DNA from 2 places in the Mesorhizobium sp. WSM4807 genome. Region 1 is predicted to be linked to the other one. Evidence: predicted binding sites of a transcription regulator. Region 1 holds the regulator's gene; the other holds the start of a gene.
What was found. Region 1 encodes LexA, which represses DNA repair genes until DNA is damaged. Its sites were predicted from a motif close to TGTTCNNNNTGTGTTCNG; they were not measured.

Region 2: a site for LexA is predicted at 2,646-2,663, ahead of recA (recombinase RecA). Genes of this name have one in related genera too.

What each region holds. Positions count from the first base shown of each region.
Region 1 is NZ_JBVVQY010000024.1:16,008-21,594, reverse strand. Features, by position in the region: gene AC0L3N_RS25365 (molybdopterin molybdotransferase MoeA) at 1-1,115, shown strand, start outside; gene lexA (transcriptional repressor LexA) at 1,220-1,957, shown strand; gene AC0L3N_RS25355 (ComEC/Rec2 family competence protein) at 1,951-4,407, opposite strand; gene gltX (glutamate--tRNA ligase) at 4,510-5,587, shown strand, end outside.
Region 2 is NZ_JBVVQY010000004.1:162,108-167,694, forward strand. Features, by position in the region: gene alaS (alanine--tRNA ligase) at 1-1,169, opposite strand, end outside; gene recA (recombinase RecA) at 1,425-2,522, opposite strand; gene AC0L3N_RS06915 (carbohydrate kinase family protein) at 2,797-3,735, shown strand; gene AC0L3N_RS06920 (TfoX/Sxy family protein) at 3,755-4,078, opposite strand; gene AC0L3N_RS06925 (GFA family protein) at 4,169-4,666, shown strand; gene sufA (Fe-S cluster assembly scaffold SufA) at 4,802-5,182, opposite strand; gene AC0L3N_RS06935 (hypothetical protein) at 5,424-5,587, shown strand, end outside.

The DNA.
Region 1 (5,587 bases):
CCGACCGCGTGCTGGCGGCGCCGCTCCTGGCGCTCCGCACCCAGCCGCCGTTCAACGCGTCCGCCATGGACGGCTATGCCGTGCGGGCCGAGGATGTCGCGTCCGTGCCCGCAAGACTTTCGGTGATCGGCATGGCGCCGGCCGGACGCGGCTTTGCCGGAACAGTCGGCCCGGCGCAGGCCGTGCGCATCTTCACCGGCGCGCCGCTTCCTGCAGGCGCGGACACCATCGTCATCCAGGAGAATGTCCGCGACCTCGGCGGCGGCAGCATCGAAGTGACCGCGTCGACGGTTGAAGGCCGCAACATCCGCCGCCTCGGGCTCGATTTCTCGAAGGGCGACGTCCTGCTGGAGAAAGGCCGCCCGCTTGATCCGGCGGCATTGTCGCTGGCGGCGTCGGCCAACCACCCGCAGGTCAGCGTGGTGAAACGGCCGTTGGTCGCCATCATCGCCACCGGCGACGAATTGCTGCCGCCGGGCAGCGACCTTGGCCCCGACCAGATCATCTCGTCCAATGCCTATGGCGTCGCCGCCGCGGCCCGCTCGGTCGGCGCCAGCGCGCTCGATCTCGGCATCGCCCCCGACCGCAAGGAGGCGATCGCCACGCTGGTGAAACAAGCGGTCGACGCAGGCGCCGACGTCATCGTCACGCTGGGCGGCGCCTCGGTCGGCGACCATGACCTGGTCCATGACGTGCTGACCGGTGAAGGCATGACGCTCGATTTCTGGAAAATCGCCATGCGGCCCGGCAAGCCGCTGATGTTCGGGCGGCTGGGTGACATCCGCTGCATCGGCCTGCCTGGCAATCCGGTGGCGAGCCTGGTCTGCACGCAGCTCTTTCTGACGCCGCTGCTTGCGCGGCTCGGCGGCCGCGCCTTCCGGCAGGACATGCGTCAGGCGCGGCTCGGCGCCGCCATGCCGGCCAACGATCTCAGGCAGGACTATGTACGCGCCGTGGTGAGCGAAGAAGCCGGCACGCTGCTGGCGACCCCGTTCGGCATCCAGGATTCCTCGATGCTCAAAATGCTGGCCGACGCCAACGGGCTGATCGTGCGCGAGCCGTTCGCTCCCCCAGCCGCGACGGGCGCCGCGTGCAGCGTGCTGATGCTACGCTGAACAAAACGTCAACACATTCATTAAATTTTAAACGGTTGCGGAACACAACTGGAACAGATAGTGTTTGTTCTGGGTTTGTTTTTCTGATTCTGTTGGGGGTCGCGATGCTGACACGCAAACAACATGAACTGCTGATGTTCATCCACGAGCGGCTGAAGGAAAGCGGCATTCCGCCCTCGTTCGACGAGATGAAGGAAGCGCTCGACCTCGCCTCGAAGTCGGGGATCCATCGGCTGATCACTGCACTGGAGGAGCGCGGTTTCATTCGCCGCCTGCCCAACCGCGCCCGCGCGCTGGAGGTGCTGCGCCTGCCCGATTCGATCGCGCCCGGCCTCAATGCGGCGCGCAAATTCTCGCCAAGCGTCATTCAGGGCAGCCTTGGGCAGGGCAGCCTCGGACGACAGATCAAGCCGGCGCCTTCGCGCATGCCCGCGGCCGGCAATGACGACGACGTCGTTGCCACCATCTCCATACCGGTGATGGGCCGCATCGCTGCCGGTGTGCCGATCGATGCCATCCAGCACCAAACGCATTCGATCTCGGTACCACCGGACATGATCACCGGCGGCACGCACTACGCGCTGGAGGTCAAGGGTGATTCGATGATCGAGGCCGGCATTTTCGACGGCGACACGGTCATCATCCGCAACGCCGACACCGCCCAGCCTGGCGAGATCATCGTCGCCTTGGTCGACGACGAGGAAGCGACGCTGAAGCGGTTCCGCCGCAAAGGTGCCTCGATCGCACTGGAAGCCGCCAATCCGGCCTACGAGACGCGCATCTTCGGGCCGGACCGGGTCAAGGTGCAAGGCAAGCTCGTCGGACTGATCCGGCGTTACTGAACGGCAGGCTTTTTGGGTTTCTCGGCCCTGCGGTATGGCGGCAGGCCCCTCGCCTCGCGCGAAAATCTCCGCTGCTCATGCCAAGGCCTATAGGGCTGTCTGACGGCAAAACGGATTTCTGCGCGCGTCGTCGCAGATAGCGGATCGAAAAAGACGGCGGCACTGCCCATGCGAGCGAGCTGCCGTTTGGTGACGACGAGAACCAGCGGATTGCGGCAGGGATTATAATAGGCTGTGGCATCATCGATGACGATCAAATCCGCAAAGGCACAGGCTGGCCGTGCGGTTTTGCGGTCGTCGGCGAGCGCGATGATCGCGCCGGACTGGTGCCGGGCGAGGCACAGGCCGGCAGTGCAGTAGAAGGGCGCTCCCGGCGGCAGGTCGGCCGGGTCGACGATGTCGAACCGCACGTCTCCTTTTTCGAATGTCTCCGGCTCGACAATGGTCGCTGAAACCAGCGCATGTTTCCAGTTGTCGGTGATGAATTCGTTCGAGCGCACCCGGTTGACGGCAAGTTCGCCGCCGCCGATCGGCAGCGCCACCAGATGCGCATCTTCCGAAATCAGCACGTCGGGAGTGCGCGTCTCGGAAATCGTCAGCAGGCCGGCGAGCGCAAAGGGAAGTGCCGCAAGCCGCAACCATGTCGTTGCCATCGTGGCGATGACCAGGGCGGCCGTCACCAGCAGAACCGACTGCAACGAGATCAGCCCGACGGCATCGACCGGCGACCGCTCGGAGATCCATCCCGATATTGCAATCATGGCCGTCAGCCCCTTGCCCATCATGTATAGGAAAGGGCCGTCGAGGCCGAACGGCATTGCCAAGGCGCTAACGACGGCCAGGAACATGACGACCGTGACGATCGGCATGACGGCCAGATTGGCGAACAGGCTGAGCGGCGAGACGCGCTGGAAGTGCCAGATGGCGAAGAGTGCGGTGGCGCTGCCGGCAATGATGGAGGTCATTGCGATGGTACCTGTCCCAGCGGCAAGTTTTCGCGTGACGAAAGCGATCGTTGACCGTCGCTGTGGCGGCGCGGTGGCCTTGTCGGCACGATAGTCGGACCAGCCGGCATAGGCGCCCACGAGAGCAGCGGTCGCGGCGAAGGACATCTGGAAGCTTGGGCCGACCACCTCGTGCGGCGACACGACGATGACGGCGATGGCCGAAATCGCCAGATTGCGCATGGTGAGTGCCGCCCGGTCGAACAGCACGGCGACAAGCATTACCGCCAGCATGATAAAGCTGCGTTCAGCCGCGACCACGATACCGGAAAAAATCAGATAGGCAGCGATGGAAACGAGTGCGGCAGCAGCCGCATATTTTTTGACCGGCCGGCGCGACGAAAAATCGGGAACCAGCGCAAAGGCGCCGCGCAGCAATCCCATGATGGTGCCGGCGACAAGCGCCATGTGCAGGCCGGAAATCGAGATGATGTGGTAGATGCCGGTGCGCCGCATCGATTCGTTTATCTCTTCGGGAATGCCGGCACGCACGCCGACGATCAGCGCGGCGGCAATCTCCCCCTCGGCGCCACCGATGCTGTCCCTGATATGGTCGGCGATGGTTTCGCGCGCCTTTTCGATCGAGGAAGAAAGCCGCGCGGCGAACGGTGTATCTTCGGAAACGACGATCTTCGGATTGCCGAGGAAAAAGCCACTGGCACCGATACCGGCGAAATAGCTGTCAAAGGAGAAGTCATAACTGTCCGGCCTAACCGGGCCAGTCGGAGGCAGAAGCCTCACATAGCCGGTTGCCACCGAGCCTGAGGTCATCTCAGCGGGAATTTTGCGTGCCGAAACCCTGACACGTTCCGGCGCATAACGCAGTGTCGGCCGGGCGGTCGACATCACGTCGATGGTCAGCCTGATCCGGCCGTTCGCCATCTGATCGAGCCTAACGACACGGCCGGTGAGCTGGGTCTGGATTTCCGAACCGAGCATCTGCGTTCCCACGCGCCAGGTTTCAACCTTGGCGGCGAGTACACCGAGTGCACACAGCAACGCTGCCATGAAGCACAAATGCGTTTTGCGCCATGAGCGCGTCACCGCCGCACACAATGCCGTGAGGACCACGACGGCAATGGGTTGCGGAAAGTCCGGTTCGACGGCGAGCGAAAAATAGACGATCACCCCGCATGCCAGAAAAACCGGCACCAGCAGGAAGGCGACGCCGCGGTCTAGTTCCAAGCCGGCTGCCGAGGCCACGCCGTTGCGGATACCGGATGGTGAAAGATGGCTGAGCTGTCGACAGAAGCGAATGACAGGCCCGGGTGTTGGAGCCGGTGTAGGCGCGGCGCGGTCCGGCGAAAGAGGCTGAATGCCCGGGTGCGACGCAGGCAGCGAAACGGGTAGCGGCTCGGCGTGGGGAACGTCGGCAAACAGCGATCGTTCGCTGACGCTTGTGGTCGCGCCCTCGCTCTTGTCCGCGCCGCGGCCTGGTCCAGCCATCGGGTCTGCCCCTTGCGCCCTTGACCTCCTATGCTACATGAACGCGCGACGCGCGAAAGTCCGTGCAATCACATCCGTTTCCTGCGCTTGCCTGAGAGTTCCATGTCCGACAAGGTCGTCACCCGTTTTGCCCCCTCGCCCACCGGCTTCCTGCATATTGGCGGGGCGCGCACGGCGCTGTTCAACTGGCTGTATGCGAAACACACCGGCGGCACGATGCTGCTGCGCATCGAGGACACCGATCGTGAGCGTTCGACCGATGCGGCAACCGCCGCCATCCTCGACGGGCTCGCCTGGCTCGGCCTCACCTGGGACGGCGAGCCGGTATCGCAGTTCGAGCGCGCGCCGCGCCACCGCACGGTCGCCGAGGAGTTGGTGCGCATGGGCAAGGCCTATTACTGCTATGCGACGCCGGCTGAACTGGAAGCGATGCGCGAGAGCGCGCGGGCCAAGGGCTTGCCTCCCCGCTATGACGGCCGCTGGCGCGACCGCGACCCGTCGGAGGCGCCGGCCGGCGCCAAGGGCGCGATCCGCATCAAGGCACCGGCCGACGGCGAGACGGTGGTGCATGATCTCGTGCAGGGCGAAGTCCGCTTCCCCAACAAGGATCTCGACGATTTCATCATCCTGCGCTCGGACGGCAATCCGACCTATATGCATGCCGTCGTCGTCGACGACCACGACATGGGCATCACCCACATCATCCGCGGCGATGATCATCTGACCAATGCCGCCCGCCAGATGGTGATCTATCGAGCCATGGGCTGGGACGTGCCGTCGATGTCGCATATCCCGCTGATCCATGGCGCCGACGGCGCCAAGCTGTCGAAGCGGCACGGCGCCCTCGGCGTCGAAGCCTATCGTGCCATGGGGTACCTGCCTGAGGCACTGCTCAACTACCTGGCGCGGCTCGGCTGGAGCCACGGCGACGACGAGGTCATGTCGATCGCCGACATGATTGCCTGGTTCGACATCGGCGACGTCAACAAGGGGGCCGCCCGCTTCGACTTCGCCAAGCTCGAGGCGCTGAACGGCGTGCATATGCGCCGCATGAACGACGCCGAATTGCTCGATATCTTCATCAACACCTTGCCCTATCTCGAAGGCGGCCCGGCGATCGCAGCGCGCCTCGACGACACGCGCAAGGCACAGTTGCTCGCCGCGCTGCCAGGCTTAAAGG
Region 2 (5,587 bases), on a different contig from region 1:
TTGAACGCCGTCTCGCCGTCGAGCCGGTCGCCGCTGCCCAGCGTCTCGGTTGCATCGGCAAGCAGGCCGAGGCCGCGCGCCAGCGTCTTGCGGAAGCGCGTTTCCTCGAGCTTCAGCGTCTCAGTGATCAGCGGCTGGCCGCGCACCAGTTCGGGGTAGGCCTGGCCCATCTCACGCACCAGCGCCGGCACCAGCCGCCACATCAGAGGATCATGGGCGCCCAAAAGCTGCGCATGACGCATGGCGCGGCGCATGATGCGACGCAGTACGTAGCCGCGGCCCTCGTTCGACGGCAGCACCCCGTCGGCGATGAGGAAGCTCGAGGCGCGCAGATGATCGGCAATGACGCGGTGGCTTGCCCGGTTCTTGCCTTCCGCCTTGACGCCGGTCGCCTCTTCCGAGGCTCGGATCAGCGCCTTGAACAGGTCGATGTCGTAATTGTCGTGCTCGCCCTGCAGGACGGCGGCGATGCGCTCCAAACCCATGCCGGTATCGATCGACGGGCGCGGCAGTTCGATCCGCTCCGCCTTCGTCACCTGCTCGAACTGCATGAAGACGAGGTTCCAGATCTCGATGAAACGGTCGCCGTCCTCATCCGGACTGCCGGGCGGGCCGCCAGGAATGTCGGCGCCATGGTCGTAGAAGATTTCCGAGCACGGGCCGCAGGGGCCGGTATCGCCCATCGCCCAGAAATTGTCGCTGGTGGCGATGCGGATAATCCTGTCCTCCGGCAGGCCGGCGATCTTCTTCCAGAAGCCCGCGGCCGCGTCGTCGGTATGGTAGACAGTCACCAGAAGCCTATCCTTGGCGATGCCGAACTCACGGGTAATCAGGTTCCAGGCGAGCTCGATGGCGCGCTCCTTGAAATAATCGCCGAAAGAGAAATTGCCGAGCATCTCGAAGAAGGTGTGGTGACGGGCAGTGTAGCCGACATTGTCGAGGTCGTTGTGCTTGCCGCCGGCGCGCACGCATTTCTGCGAGGTCGTGGCGCGCGAATAGGGGCGGGTTTCAAACCCGGTGAAGACGTTCTTGAACTGCACCATGCCGGCGTTGGTGAACATCAGCGTTGGGTCGTTGCGCGGCACCAGCGGGCTCGACGCCACGACCTCGTGACCCTCTTTGCGGAAATAGTCGAGAAATGCCGACCTGATCTCGTTGACGCCACTCATGAATACTGCCTTTTCGAGAGAACCACCGATTGCCGGCGGAAAACAGACATGGCCTTTTAGCGGTCGCACCGCACCCTGTCCAGAAACACGGAATTGCTCCAAATCGTAGCCTTGGCCGGCTGTTCGGAATGGCCAGAGCCACCGCCAAAAACGCAAACCGCCGGCCCAAGGCCGGCGGTATGAACACATCGATACACCAACTCAATTCGGGATACGTGAACTCAAACGGATATTCTGGTTGGCACAGCCTGCATCCTACATCGCGCCCGCTTCGTCCTCGAAACCGTCGTCTCCGCCTTCGGAACCACCATTCTCGAGGAATTTCTCGGCGATCAGCCCGGCATTCTGCCTCAGTGCCAGCTCGATTTCGCGCGCCGTGTCGGGATTGTCGCGCAGGAACAGTTTTGCATTCTCGCGGCCCTGGCCGAGACGCTGCGAATTGTAGGAGAACCAGGCGCCCGACTTCTCGACCACGCCGGCCTTGACGCCGAGGTCGACCAACTCGCCGGTCTTGGACACGCCCTCGCCATACATGATGTCGAATTCGACCACCTTGAAGGGCGGTGCCAGCTTGTTCTTGACCACCTTGACGCGGGTCTGGTTGCCGACGACCTCGTCGCGGTCCTTGACCGAGCCGATGCGGCGAATGTCGAGGCGCACCGAAGCGTAGAATTTCAGCGCGTTGCCGCCGGTCGTGGTCTCGGGCGAACCGAACATGACACCGATCTTCATGCGGATCTGGTTGATGAAGATGACCATGGTGTTGGAGCGCGAGATCGAGGCGGTCAGCTTGCGCAGCGCCTGGCTCATCAGGCGGGCCTGCAGGCCCGGCAGCGAATCGCCCATTTCGCCCTCGATTTCGGCGCGCGGCGTCAGCGCCGCGACCGAATCGACCACCAGCACGTCGATGGCGCCGGAACGCACCAGCGTGTCGCAGATCTCCAGCGCCTGCTCGCCAGTGTCGGGCTGCGAAATCAGCAGGTTTTCGAGATCGACGCCGAGCTTGCGGGCATAGACCGGGTCGAGCGCATGCTCAGCATCGACGAAGGCGCAGATGCCGCCCTTCTTCTGGGCCTCCGCCACCGTGTGCAGCGCCAGCGTCGTCTTGCCCGAGCTTTCCGGCCCGTAGATCTCGACGATGCGGCCGCGCGGCAGGCCGCCGACACCAAGCGCGATGTCGAGGCCAAGCGAACCGGTCGGCACCGTTTCGATCTCGACGACCTGCTCGTTTGCGCCGAGCCGCATGATCGAGCCCTTGCCGAAGGCACGCTCGATTTGCGACAGCGCCGCGTCCAGAGCCTTTGATTTATCCACTGCTTTGTCCTCTACAAGCCGCAAAGAATTCTGAGCCATGATACATCACCCCTTGGTCGTCAATGAAGGCCGGACAATCCGTAATCCTTATCAATTTGTACCTTTTTTGTTCTCGTCTTGCAAGGGGAGGCAAGCGATTGAAAAACAAACAATATCCGGATTTGTTCTTTTTTTGTTTCGTGTTTTCACCCCAGGATGTATCCCGCTTCACCCGCAGGATTCTGCTGGGCATCTTCCGAATCGCGCCTCCGGTTGCCGGGTTCCGCCTGACAACCTAGTCTCACCCGGCAACAGCAAAGGTCATCTCGCCGGCATGATGAAGTCGCCGACAATCCTGGCCGTGGGCGGCGCCTATATCGAACGGCGCGGCCAGGTTTCGGGCGCCTTCGTGCCGGCGGCGTCAAATCCCGGCACGATGCGCGAGGCTGTCGGCGGTGCCGTCTTCAATGCGCTGCGCAGCGCCGTGCGCCGCGGCGTCTCCGGTTCGCTGCTTTCGGTGCGCGGCGGTGATGTTCTGGCCGATACGGTCTCGCGCGCCATCACTGCGGCCGGCATTGCCGATCTGTCCGTGGTGTTCCTCGATCGCACGACGCCGAGCAGCACGGTGCTGATTGACGGCGACGGCGCACTGATCGTCGGCCTTGCCGACATGGCGCTCTACGACCTGGCGCTTCCCAAGCAGATCCGCCGTGCCAAGGTGCGCGAGGCGATCAGCACCGCCGATGCGGTCCTGTGCGACGCCAACTTGCCGTCGACGGCGCTGGAGCGGCTGGTGGCGCTTGCCGCCGGCAAGCCGGTCTTCGCCCTCGCCGTCTCACCAGACAAGGCGGTGCGGCTCGCGCCGGTGCTGGGCAGCCTGGCGATGGTCTTCATGAACCGGCGTGAGGCCATCGCACTCGCCGATGTCGGTATCGACGCTGCGGAGCAAGATATCGCCGACGGCCTGAGACGGGCGGGCCTCAAAGGCGGCGTGGTGACGGCGGATGACGGTCCGGTGCTGGGTTTCGACGAAGCCGGCGCCTTCTCGATCCTGCCGCCGAAAAAAGTCGCGGACGGCGCCGCCGATGCGCTGGCGGGCGCAACGGTCGCCGCCCTGCTGCGCGGCCTGACGCTGCGCGCGGCGCTGCGCGACGGCGTTGCCGCAGCAATGCTCGCGATCGAAAGTGCCGAGCTTGTGCCGGTCTTTACGGCGGCAGACTTTGCCGACGCGCTGGCCCTTGTGCCCGAGCCGCAGAAAATTGGCATGAGCTGATGACCAGTGGAGAGGCAGCCTATTTGCCGGCACGCAGCCCCGCTTCATAGGCCCGGCGTGCCCAGACCGCCATCTCATCCGGATCGTCGAACGCGCTGTCGGGAACGCTCCAATACGGCATCGACACCAGCTTGCCGTGCCGCGACCCCGTATAGGTCCATTGCCGACAGCCGGCCGCCTCGAATTCGGGCGCGCTTTCCGCGTCGGCCTTCAGCATCAATTCGCCACGCACCACGATGGCGACGATAACGCCGTCAAAATAGATGCCCTTGCCACCGAACATCTTGCGAATGCTGACCGGGCCGAGGCCTTCGAAAAGTTCGGCAATGCGTTCATTGTCCATGCCGCGATCATGTCACCCGGATTTCCCCTTGTCATCGCCGCAACCGGCACCATCCTGACAAGTTGAAAACCAATTTCGTCGGAGTTTTTCATGCCGCTTCTGCTCAAAGGGTCCTGCCGGTGCAATGCTGTCCGATTCGAGGTGGAGAGCCACACGCCGGTGCCGTTCATGCTCTGCTACTGCTCGATCTGCCGCAAGCAGCAGGGCGGCGGTGGCTTTGCCATCAATCTCGGCGCCGATTACGAGACGCTCAAAATCAAGGGCAAGCGCAATCTCGGCGTCTACCGGGCCGAGATCGAGGACGACGAGCATCCGCAGTGCGAGATCTCGTCAGGCGAGCGGAATTTCTGCAGGAAATGCGGATCGGCACTGTGGCTCTACGATCCGACCTGGCCGGAACTGGTCCATCCCTTCGCCTCGGCGATCGACACAGACCTGCCGAAACCACCTGAAAAGGTCCATCTCATGCTGAAATACAAGGCAAACTGGGTGGAGCCCGAGATTGGCAAGGGCGACAAGGTTTTCGATGTCTATCCCGAGGAATCAATCGCAGACTGGCACAGGCGGACGGGAATGTGGGTGGATTAGCATTTCTTCGCCCCGTTTACGGGGAGAAGATGCCGGCAGGCAGATGAGGGGCAGCGCAAACATCACACAGGCCGGCTCTGCCCCTCATCCGGCCCTTCGGGCCACCTTCTCCCCGTAAACGGGGAGAAGGGAAGATCAGGCCGATGCGCGCGCCTCGGCCAGGGCCTTTAGGTCGGCCGGCTTGAGTTCGACCGATTCGCCGCAGCCGCAGGCCGAGCTCTGGTTCGGGTTGCGGAAAGTGAAGCCGGTGCGCAGCGTCGTCTGCTCGAAATCCATCTCGGTGCCGAACAGGAAAAGCGCTGCCTCAGGTGCCACATAGACATGAGCGCCGTCGCGCTCGATATGATCGTCCTTGGTGTTGGGCTCGGTCACCAGATCGACCGTATATTCCATGCCGGCGCAGCCGCCCTTCTTGATACCAAGGCGAATGCCGTGCGCATTCTCACGGGTCGCGACAATCTCGCGCACCCGGTCGGCGGCCTTTTCGGTCATCGTGATGACGGCGAAGCGTCCCATTCTTTTTCTCCGCGTTCACGCAGGTTCAAGGCCTGCGGAATGAGTCTTCTCTAAAATGGTGAAGATTGTCGGCCGGTGCAACCCCGAATTCGCGAGGCACCTCCCCGGCACCGCGCTTGAGAGGAAGACAGACTTTTGCCCTCATCTGCAAATGCCTCACGGCTCAATACCATGACCTTGCTTGCCTTGGATATTGGCAGTAGTGTTCACCCTGGTGATATTCCCCTGAAAGATTTATTCCATGAACAAAAAAGAGCCTTACCAAATATATAATGCGATCGATACCCGAGATATTTTGATTTTCTCCGATGATCTCGACAAAATGAAAGGTAGCTTTCTGAGGCTTTTAGCGATTGCGATTTTCGTTTCTTTTATATTTTTATTCTCGTCTCAAAAATCAAGCCT